3 regions of the Micromonospora luteifusca genome follow, and region 3 is predicted to be linked to each of the others. Evidence: riboswitches for the same ligand, from Rfam matches in the RefSeq annotation. Region 3 holds a riboswitch; each other region holds the start of a gene.
What was found. A riboswitch is a leader RNA that binds a small molecule or an ion and turns the genes downstream of it on or off. The one in region 3 is predicted to bind cobalamin.
Positions count from the first base shown of each region.

Region 1: another riboswitch for cobalamin. It lies ahead of cobN (cobaltochelatase subunit CobN); the one in region 3 lies ahead of JOD64_RS28955 (CbtB domain-containing protein).
Region 2: another riboswitch for cobalamin. It lies ahead of bluB (5,6-dimethylbenzimidazole synthase); the one in region 3 lies ahead of JOD64_RS28955 (CbtB domain-containing protein).

Region 1 is NZ_JAFBBP010000001.1:11,663-14,930, forward strand. Features, by position in the region: gene cobN (cobaltochelatase subunit CobN) at 1-1,814, opposite strand, end outside; cobalamin riboswitch at 2,086-2,263, opposite strand; gene JOD64_RS00050 (hypothetical protein) at 2,582-2,917, opposite strand; gene JOD64_RS00055 (RNA polymerase sigma factor) at 3,137-3,268, shown strand, end outside.
Region 2 is NZ_JAFBBP010000001.1:4,776,479-4,779,746, reverse strand. Features, by position in the region: gene JOD64_RS21805 (RNA polymerase sigma factor) at 1-524, opposite strand, end outside; cobalamin riboswitch at 872-1,071, shown strand; gene bluB (5,6-dimethylbenzimidazole synthase) at 1,102-1,728, shown strand; gene JOD64_RS21795 (vitamin B12-dependent ribonucleotide reductase) at 1,861-3,268, opposite strand, start outside.
Region 3 is NZ_JAFBBP010000001.1:6,433,101-6,436,368, forward strand. Features, by position in the region: gene JOD64_RS28945 (histidine phosphatase family protein) at 1-363, opposite strand, end outside; gene JOD64_RS28950 (CbtA family protein) at 360-1,133, opposite strand; gene JOD64_RS28955 (CbtB domain-containing protein) at 1,124-1,327, opposite strand; cobalamin riboswitch at 1,362-1,508, opposite strand; gene JOD64_RS28960 (amidohydrolase family protein) at 1,746-2,624, shown strand; gene JOD64_RS28965 (ABC transporter permease) at 2,865-3,268, shown strand, end outside.

The sequences.
Region 1 (3,268 bases), 6.4 Mb from region 3:
GGCACCTTGGCCGGGTCGAGCGCCTGCACGGTGGCGTACTCGTCGAGCAGTTGCTCCAGCTTGGCCAGGTCGCCGTAGGTTTCGGCGCGCGCCATCGGCGGCACCAGGTGGTCGATCACCACGGCGTGTGCCCGCCGTTTGGCCTGGGTGCCCTCGCCGGGGTCGTTGACGATGAACGGGTAGACCAGCGGCAGGTCGCCGAGGACGGCGTCGGGTGCGCAGTCGGCGGCCAGGCCGAGGCCCTTGCCGGGCAGCCACTCCAGGGTGCCGTGCTTGCCCAGGTGCACCACGGCGTCCGCGCCGAAGCCGCCGTCGGCGACGGGCGCGGCCAACCAGCGGTACGCGGCCAGGTAGTGGTGGCTGGGCGGCAGGTCCGGGTCGTGGTAGATGGCGATCGGGTTCTCCCCGAAACCGCGTGGCGGCTGGATCAGCAGCACCACGTTGCCGAAACGCAGCCCGGCGAGCACGATGTCGCCGCCCTCGGTGTAGAGCTCGCCGGGCGGCTCACCCCAGTGTTCGCGCATCCGCTCGCGCAGCTCGGCCGGGACCTGGTCGAACCAGCGTCGGTAGGTCTGCCCCGCAATCCGGGCCTCGGCGCCGGCCAACTGTTCCGGGGTGAGCCATTCCACGTCGTGACCACCGGCGGCGATCAGCGCGTGGATCAACGCGTCCCCGTCGGTGGGCGGCGGCGCGGCGCCCAGGTCATAGCCGTCCTCGGCCAGCGCGGCGAACAACCGGACCGCCGAGACCGGGGTGTCCAGCCCGACGGCGTTGCCGACCCGGGAGTGCTTGGTGGGGTACGAACTGAGCACCACGGCGACCCGCTTGTCGTGGTTCGGCAGGTACCGCAGCCGGGCGTGGCGCACCGCGATGCCGGCGACCCGGGCGGCCCGCTCGGGGTCGGCGGCGTAGACCGAGAGGCCGTCCGGGTCGATCTGCTTGAACGAGAACGGCACGGTGATGATCCGGCCGTCGAACTCGGGGATGGCCACCTGCATCGCCGCGTCCAACGGGGACAGTCCGGCGTCGCTGCCGGCCCACTGCTCACGGGTGCTGGTCAGGCAGAGCGCCTGGATGATCGGCACCTCCAGGGCGGCCAGTGCGCCGACGTCCCAGGCGTCCTCGTCGCCGCCTCCGGAGGCGTCCGCGGCGACCGCGCCGCCGGCCGCGAGCACGGTGACCAGCAGCGCGTCGCAGCGGGCGAAGAGCCCGAGCGGACCGGCGGTCGCGGTCAGCCCGCGCAGCGAGCCGCAGAAGATCGGCAGCGGGTTGCCGCCGGCCGTCCGCACCGCCTCGGCCAGCACGTCGACGAAATCGGTGTTGCCGGCCAACGCGTGCGCCCGGTAGAAGACGATCCCCACGGTGGGCTGTTCCGGATTGGTGGGGTACTCGCGGTGCACGCCGTACGCCGGAGTCGGTGCGGGTGGGGCGAACCCCTCGCCGGTGAGCAGCACCGTGTCGGACAGGAACCGGGCCATTTGCCCGAGGTTGTCCGGGCCACCCTCGACCAGGTACGCCAGCGCCTGGGTGACGACCCCGGACGGCACGGTGGAGATGGCCATCAGCTCCGCGTCGGGTAGTGCCTCGCCGCCGAGCACGGCCGTCGGGATGCCGCTGTCGAGCACGGTGGCGAGGCCGTCCGGCCACGCCTGCCGACCGCCAAGGAGGCGTACGACGACGAGGGCGACCCCGTCGAGCAGGGCGGGCACCTCGTCGGCGGCGACCCGGGCGGGGTTGGCCAGCCGGTAGTCGGCACCGCTGGCGCGGGCGGCCAGCAGGTCGGTGTCGGCGGTGGAGAGCAACAGGATGCGCACGGCAGGCTCCGGACAGTGACGTCGAGGCGCTCGCGGGAGCGACCCGGCATGAGGGATGGGCGCAGGGTTCGGCCTGGTCAGCGGCGCAGGGCCGGAGACGACGGGCGGTGCGGTACGGACTCAGCGGTGAGCGGAGAGATCGCGCCCGGGAGCCGGTGGGCCGACGATGCTGCCGATCGTGGCGACGGCACGGCAGCCGCACGAGCCACGACGATATCGGTCGATGAATGAGACGCCCTGCGTCATCGGGTCCTCCTCGGGTGTCCACGCCCTGGGGTACGTCCCGACGGCCGAAGTATCCTGGCTTCCGGATCGACGCTCTTCCCCCGGCCTTCCAACCGCAGACACACGGCCGTGACTCACGAGGGGGGATCGCTCCCCGGTGACAGTGGCGGGACCGCGTCGGATTCGCACCGACTTCCTTCACTGCCGTCAGGCCGCGAATGCTGCCACACCCTCGCGCCGCCGGTCAACGCAGACCCCGGCACCGCCCCGCCATGCTCACCACATTGACCTGCGGAAATATCGGCGCGCGGGGTTGCCTGATGCACGAGACGACGAGCTGATTGGCCGGTGGCGGCGTGACCCTGCGGAGGGAGCCGACTGTCTGTGTGACTCCCTTGAAGCTGATGCCGTAGACGCGGAGGTGTTCAGCGATCACTCGCACGTGCGGAACCCGATGGGCGTGCAGGAACATCCCCGGTCTAGCCGGGCATCCTGACGGAACGGGCGACTGCGCCGCTCGCCATGATCCGCTGCCGCGGGGCTCAGCGGGCGTGGCGTTCCGGGTGGGCTCGGCTCCAGGTCCGCATCCGTTCCGGGTAGCCGGTGCGGGCCGCCTCGTACAGCGGCACCGCGTGCTTGCGGGCGATGGCCCCCGCCGCGCGTGGCGTGCCGGTACGGCGACGGATCCACTCGCCGTCGTGGGCGATCGCCACCACGGTGGTGTCCGTCGCGGTCGTCTCCGGCTCCAGGTAGAACTCCACCCCCCGCCGAGAGGCGACGAACGACTCCAGCGCGGCGAGATCGTCGCGGGTCGCCTCGCGGTCCAGCTTCGTCGGGGTCGCCTCGGCACCCCGTGACCGGCGGTTGAACCAGCTCATGACCAGCCCCTCTCCTCGACGCCCTCCAGTGCAGCACCGATTCCTGGCAATACGCTGCACGCCGGGTGGGAGACAGCTGAGCCACTTTTCGAGAACCCGGAGTTGGAACCGGCAGCGCGTGAGCGGTGTCATGGGTTGTGACCGGAACGGAGGTTCGCCCTGGACGACGACGCACTCGTCACCCGCGCTCGGGCAGGTGACCTGGAGGCGTACGACCTCCTGGTCGCCCGGCACACCGCGTCCGCGTACCGGACGGCGGTGCTGCTCGGCGCGGGCTCGGACTCCGAGGACGTCACCCAGGAGGCGTTCGTGAAGGCGTACCGCAAGCTGTCCCGTTATCGGGGCGAGTCG
Region 2 (3,268 bases), 1.7 Mb from region 3:
CGACGGGCGCGATGCAGGCGGACCCGGGCGGCGACCGGCGACACCCCGAGCACGGTCGCCGCCTCCGCGACGGTGAGGCCGTCCACGGCGACGAGTTCGACAAGCGTCCGGGCGCCCTCGGGGAGCTCGCTCAGCGCGCGACAGGTGCGGCGGGCCGCCGCCTCGGCGTCGATGCGCTCCTCGATGCGGGCGATGTCATCGGGGCCCAGGTCCCGTCGTCCGGCCAGTCGGCCGGTCACCCGCAGCCGTTGGGCCGCCCGACGCCGCTCGTCGCCGATGACGTTGCGGGCCACCCCGTACAGCCAGCCGACCTGACTACCCCGGTCCGGCCGGTAGCCGGCCGCCGACTCGATCACCGCCAGGAACACGTCGGCGGTCAGGTCGGCGGCGAGATGTGGGTCGTCGACCCGCCGCGCCACGAACCGGCCCACCGCCTCCAGGTGCCGCCGGTAGAAGGCCTCGAAGGCCACCGGATCGGTTCCAATGCCGGAGATGTCATCATCGGCTTGGCTGGGCTCATTCACAGGCCGTCCCCTCTCGTAGCCTCCACACCTCTTCTTCGTCAGGCGGAGCGCGGGTGTTACCGAACCATCCGGCACGACCACCGGCGCCCGCTCCTGCCGACTGATTGCCCCCTCGTGCCGCCGACGCGGCACGGAGTGCCTGCCCGCGCGGCTCGATTGGCGGCACCAATCCCGACGAGAGCGGTATACCTCAGAGTCATAAATGACCGTGAGGTATACCGACGAACGGCAGCACGCCCCCGGGGCGGGTCTGCCCGGCGCTGAAGGCAGCGCTGCTGGCCCAACTGGGCAGCGCCCTGGTGATGCGGCATCATCGAAGCACCGGCGACGGGCCGCTATGGTGGGCGGTGGCACAAACGTTGCGAGGTGCCCCACGTGAGTGGGGAGAATCGGGAAGCCGGTGTGAGTCCGGCACGGGCCCGCCGCGGTGACCGGAGAGCTGCCACCCACGCGCACCAGACGCAGCCACTGGCCCTGAAGGGCTGGGAAGGCGGGTGACCAGCGTAGATCCGGGAGTCCGAAGACCGGCCTCGCGTCATCGGCCCCGTCAGGGGCGCGAGCGTAGCGGGAGCCTGCCTTGAACACCGGACTCTACGAGACCATCCATCGCCGCCGGGACGTGCGTGGCCAATTCACCGGGGCGCCGATCCCCGCCGAGACGTTGGACCGGATCCTCACGGCGGCGCACGCCGCGCCGAGCGTCGGTCTCTCCCAGCCCTGGGACTTCATCCTGGTCCGTGATCCCGAGCTGCGGCAGGAGTTCCACCGGCACGTGGAGCGGGAGCGGAACGCCTTCGCGGCCACTCTCGACGGTGCGGCGGCGGAACGCTTCGCCCGAATAAAGATCGATGGCGTACGCGAGTCGACGTTGTCGGTCGTGGTCACGTACGACCCGGAGCGGGGTGGGCCGGCCGTTCTCGGTCGTCACGCGATCGCCGACGCCGGCCTCTACTCGGTCTGTCTGGCGATCCAGAACCTGTGGCTGGCCGCAACCGCCGAGCAACTCGGGGTCGGCTGGGTTTCGTTCTACCGGGAACCGTTCCTGCGCGACCTGCTCGGCATCCCGGCCACCGTCCGCCCGGTGGCGTGGCTCTGCCTCGGCCCGGTCACCCATCTGGAGCAGACGCCGGACCTGGAGCGGCACGGCTGGCGCCAGCGACGTCCCGTGTCGTCGGTGACCCACCAGGATCGTTGGTCCGAGTGACCTGAACACTCACGTCAGCGCCGCGATGCGCCGTCGACCACCTGCTCGCGATCGTCCGCAACGGACTCAAGCGGATCCGCACCGACCGACGAGCCCCGGGCGCGTCAACGCCCGGGGCTCGTCGATGACGTGTCAGCTGCAGCCGCTGGTGGAGCCGCAGCCCTCGCAGACGTAGCAGCTACCGGCCGGGCGCATCTTCGTACCGCAGGTGAAGCAGAGCGGTGCGTCGGCGGCCTTGCCGATCACGGCCTCGAGCAGTTCCGTGCTGGAACCCACGCTCGGAGCCGGCTTGGCGACGGCCACGTCGGCCATCTCCTGGGCCGGCTGGGCGACGGCCTCCGGCTTTGCCGGGGTCTCCACCGGTGCCGAGGACGCCATCGCGGTGAGCTCCACGCCGGTGACCGCGGCGGCTTCGGCGTCGGCCTCGGCCCGCAGCTGCGCGGCCCGCTCGGATGCGGTGAAGATGCCCAGCTCGGCGCGGCGCTCGTAGGGCAGGAAGTCCAGCGCCAGGCGACGGAAGATGTAGTCCATCACCGAGGCCGCCATCCGCACGTCCGGGTCGTCGGTCATACCGGCCGGCTCGAAGCGCATGTTGGTGAACTTGCTGACGAACGTCTCCAGCGGCACGCCGTACTGCAGGCCGATGCTGATGGCCACCGAGAAGGCGTCCATCACCCCGGCCAGGGTCGAGCCCTGCTTGGACATCTTGAGGAAGACCTCACCGAGGCCGTCATCCGGGTAGGACGACGCGGTCAGGTAGCCCTCGGCACCACCGACGGAGAAGCTGACCGTCTCGGACGGACGCTTCTTCGGCAGGCGCTTACGTACCGGCCGGTACTCGATGACCTTCTCCACCGCGACCGGGGCGGCCGGCGCGGTCTCGACGGCGGCCGGCTGGGTGGCCTTGTTGGACTTGGCCACCGAGAGCGGCTGACCGACCTTGCAGTTGTCCCGGTAGATCGCCAGGGCCTTGAGGCCGAGCTTCCAGCCCTCGAAGTAGATCTTCTCGACGTCCTCGACGGTGGCCGCCTCCGGCATGTTGACCGTCTTGGAGATGGCACCGGAGACGAACGGCTGGATGGCCGCCATCATCCGCACGTGCCCCATCGGGGCGATCGTCCGCTCCCCCATGGCGCAGTCGAAGACCGGGTAGTGCTCCGGCTTGAGGCCCGGGGCGTCCACCACGTGGCCGTGGTCGGCGATGTGCTCGACGATCGCCTCGACCTGCTCCTCGGGGTAGCCGAGGCTGCGCAGGGCGCGCGGCACCGTCTGGTTGACGATCTGCATCGAGCCGCCGCCGACCAGCTTCTTGAACTTGACCAGCGCCAGGTCCGGCTCCACGCCGGTCGTGTCGCAGTCCATCATGAAGCCGATCGTGCCGGTCGGGGCGAGGACGCTCGCCTGCGCGTTGCGCCAACCGAACTTATCGCCGATCTTGTTGCCCTGGGTCCACTGCTTGGTCGCCTCTCGGACGATCGCGGTGGCCACCGGGCTGGTCGGCTTGATCTCGTCGTTGGCGGCGGCGTGCTTGCGCATGACC
Region 3 (3,268 bases):
TTCGCCTCCGTGCGGGGCCGAGTCCGGTATGGACATCCACTCATGCAGCGCCTGCGGCTGCTCGACGGCGATCTCCTCGAACGACCGTCCGGTCCAGTCGCCGTAGTCACAGTCGGCCAATGCCGCTTCGATGGTGGGCAGCAGACCGAAGGCGTCGGCGGTCTGTGTGGCGGCCGCCTCCGGACCGGACAGGCAGGCATCGTCGACACGCAGGTGCCCGCGCCGGCCCGATTCGGTGCGGGCCTGGGCGAGGGCGGCACGCAGGCCGCCCTCGTCCAAGCCGTCGTCCGCCCCACCGAACCGAGCCCGGCGCAGGGCGGTGGTGTGACCGTGGGCGACCAGCCGGAGGCTGGTGGGGATCACGTGCCCGGCAGCGCGGCGGCGGCCCGGCGACGCCGGTCGTGGTGCATCAGCGCCGCGAACAGCAGGCCGATCCCGGTCCAGAGCACCACCTGGGTGCCGAGCGAGGCCAGCCGGAAGTCCCACAGCAGAGTCGCGGGGAAGTCGTCCGGGACCTCCTGGAAGGAGGGCATCACCACGTAGGCCACCACGGTGACCAGCAGGAACCCGGCAGCGGCCGCAGCGGCGCGTTGCCACGTCGGCGCCGCGTCGCCGACCGCCCGATAGCCCAGCGACCCGCTCCACACCGCCACCAGACCGAGCACCACCATCAGCAGATAGGTGACGGTGCGCTGGTTGAAGGTGGCCGGGTCGCCGACGGCCGGAGGGTTCGCCGGATATTTCAGGAACGGCACGATCACTGCGCCGAGCAGTGCCGCGCCGGCCAGCAGCAGACCCGCCCGGCCGTCGTCGTCGTAGATCCGTCGCCGACGGGACAGCAGGGCGTACGCCGTGGCCAGCAGGCCACCCATCGCGGCGCCGAACAGGCCGGTGGCCAGGAACAGGCCGCCGCGCTGACCCGTCCGGCTGACCAGGGCGTCCTCATGATCGTGCCCACCGGCCGCGGGCTCGGCGTGCGCCGCCGCCTCCTCGATGGCGATGGCCGCCTCGACGTGCGGCTCACCGGCGACGTAGGCGAACGCCCCGGCGAGCAGGCCGGCGATCAGACCGGCGAGCAGCCCACGGACGAGGACGGTGACGAACGGGGGAGCGGTGGTGGCTGTCAGTGGCACGGAACGCCCAGCAGATGCCGGCCGTCGTGCATCAGCTCGTGCAGGTACATGCCGCTGCGCGAGACGGCTCCCTGATCGAAGGCGACGAGGTAGGCCAGCAGGCTGAGCACCGCAACGGTCGCCAGGACCGTCCACAACAGACGCGCACTGGCAGCGGGGTGCACCAACGGCTGGCTGGACGTGGAAGTAGACATGGAACACGAACCTCCCCGGGGATGACGCGTCCCCATCGCAAGGCTGCGGACGACCGAGCGTCCTGGCTCGCGGTCCCCGTGGTGAGACTGAGGAACCGCTTACAGTGGCGCGACCGCGCCGGATTCACACCGGCTTCCCTCGCGTCGCCGCAGATAGTGGGTCGACGGTATCGGTGCCGCCGCAGTCGGTCAACCCGGCCCCGCCAGCCGAACGGGCCGACGAGAGGGTAGCCATGGGGGTGGATGTCAAAGATATGATGCTTGATTGGTCGTGGCGCGCCGCCTGCGACCCGCGAGCGCCCTGTTACCGCTAACATGGTCAAACTGCCGGATGGGTCCGAAGCACCGGGCCGACCCGGACGTCTGACCAATGACTGGGCGGGGTGTGGGTGTACGTGAGCGCGCTGGGACGTGTCCGATGACGACCAACGAAACCCCGTCGGGACCGGGCATCGTGGACGCGCACCACCACCTCTGGGTCCGGGCACGGCACCCGCAGCCCTGGATCGATCCGCACACCATGGCCGTGATCGACGACGACTTCACTCCGGTCGACCTGGCCCCGGCAGCCCGGGCCGTCGGGGTCACCCAGACCGTCGTCGTGCAGTCCGTCGCCGCCCGGACGGAGACGCCCGAACTGCTGGGCATCGCGGCCGACGACCCCCTCATCGCCGGAGTCGTCGGCTGGGTCGACCTCACCGCGGACGACGTCGACCATCGCCTCGACCGGCTCCGGGCCGCACGGGGTGGAGACCGGCTGGTCGGGATCCGGCACCTCGTCCAATCCGAACCTGACCCGGCGTACCTCGACCGCCCGGAGGTCCGGCGGGGCATCGCCGCGGTCGGCGCCGCTGGCCTCGCCTTCGACCTGCTGGTGCGCGACCACCAACTGCCGGCGGCCACCCGGCTCGTCCGCGATCTGCCCCAGATGCGGTTCGTCCTGGACCACCTCGGCAAACCGTCGCTCGGGCGTGCCGGCCTCGGCGACTGGCCCCGTGACCTGCGTACGCTCGCCGCCGAGCCCAACACGACGGCGAAGCTCTCCGGCCTGGTGACCGAAGTGGACGGCCCGTCCTGGACGACGGCGGATGTGCGGCCCGCCGTCGAGCACGCGCTCGACGTGTTTGGCCCGGACCGGTTGATGTTCGGCTCGGACTGGCCGGTGTGTCTGCTCGCCACCTCGTACACCCGCTGGGTCGAGGCCCTCACCGACCTGCTGGACCCGCTCCGCGACGACGAGCGTGCGGCGATCTGGCGACAGACGGCCCGTCGGGCCTACCGGCTGGAGACGTCGTGAGGCCGCAGCGGCTCGCGGCCTGACGGGCCGAAAGCCCCTCCCCGCCTGGGCATGGTGATCGATCGGTCGCAGGTTGTGCCAGTTTGATCAGACGTATGCCCGTGGTGGCCTGGGCATCGCTGACAAAACATGTCGGCAAGACCTTGGCAACATATGTAGATGCGTGGCAAGGTAACGCCTGATCGAGGGAAACATCCGACCTATCTCTACGGGCGGTGCCCGGGCATGCGAGGTCCGACGATGAGTACGGTCGAGGCAGCCGCCGGCTCGCAGCGCGGCGAACTCAGCGATTGGTTCCGGGAACGGATCTCCCACGCCGTCTCCGAGCTGACCGCCGCGACCGCGCTCGTGGTCCTGTTCATCGCGTTGACCCTCGCCAGTCCCTACTTCCTGACCGCGGACAACCTCTTCAACATCGGGGCGCAGACCGCGGTGATCGCCATCATCGCCACGGCGCAGACGATGGTCATCATCACGAAGGGCATCGACCTGTCCGTGGGGTCGATCGCCGCGCTGGCCGGCGTCGCGGGCGCGATGGTCGTCCGCGACCTCGGCTTCTCGCTCTGGGCGGCGACGATCGTGGCGATCGGCGTCGGCGCGCTGGCCGGGCTGCTGAACGGGCTGCTGGTGACCGTGGCCCGGAT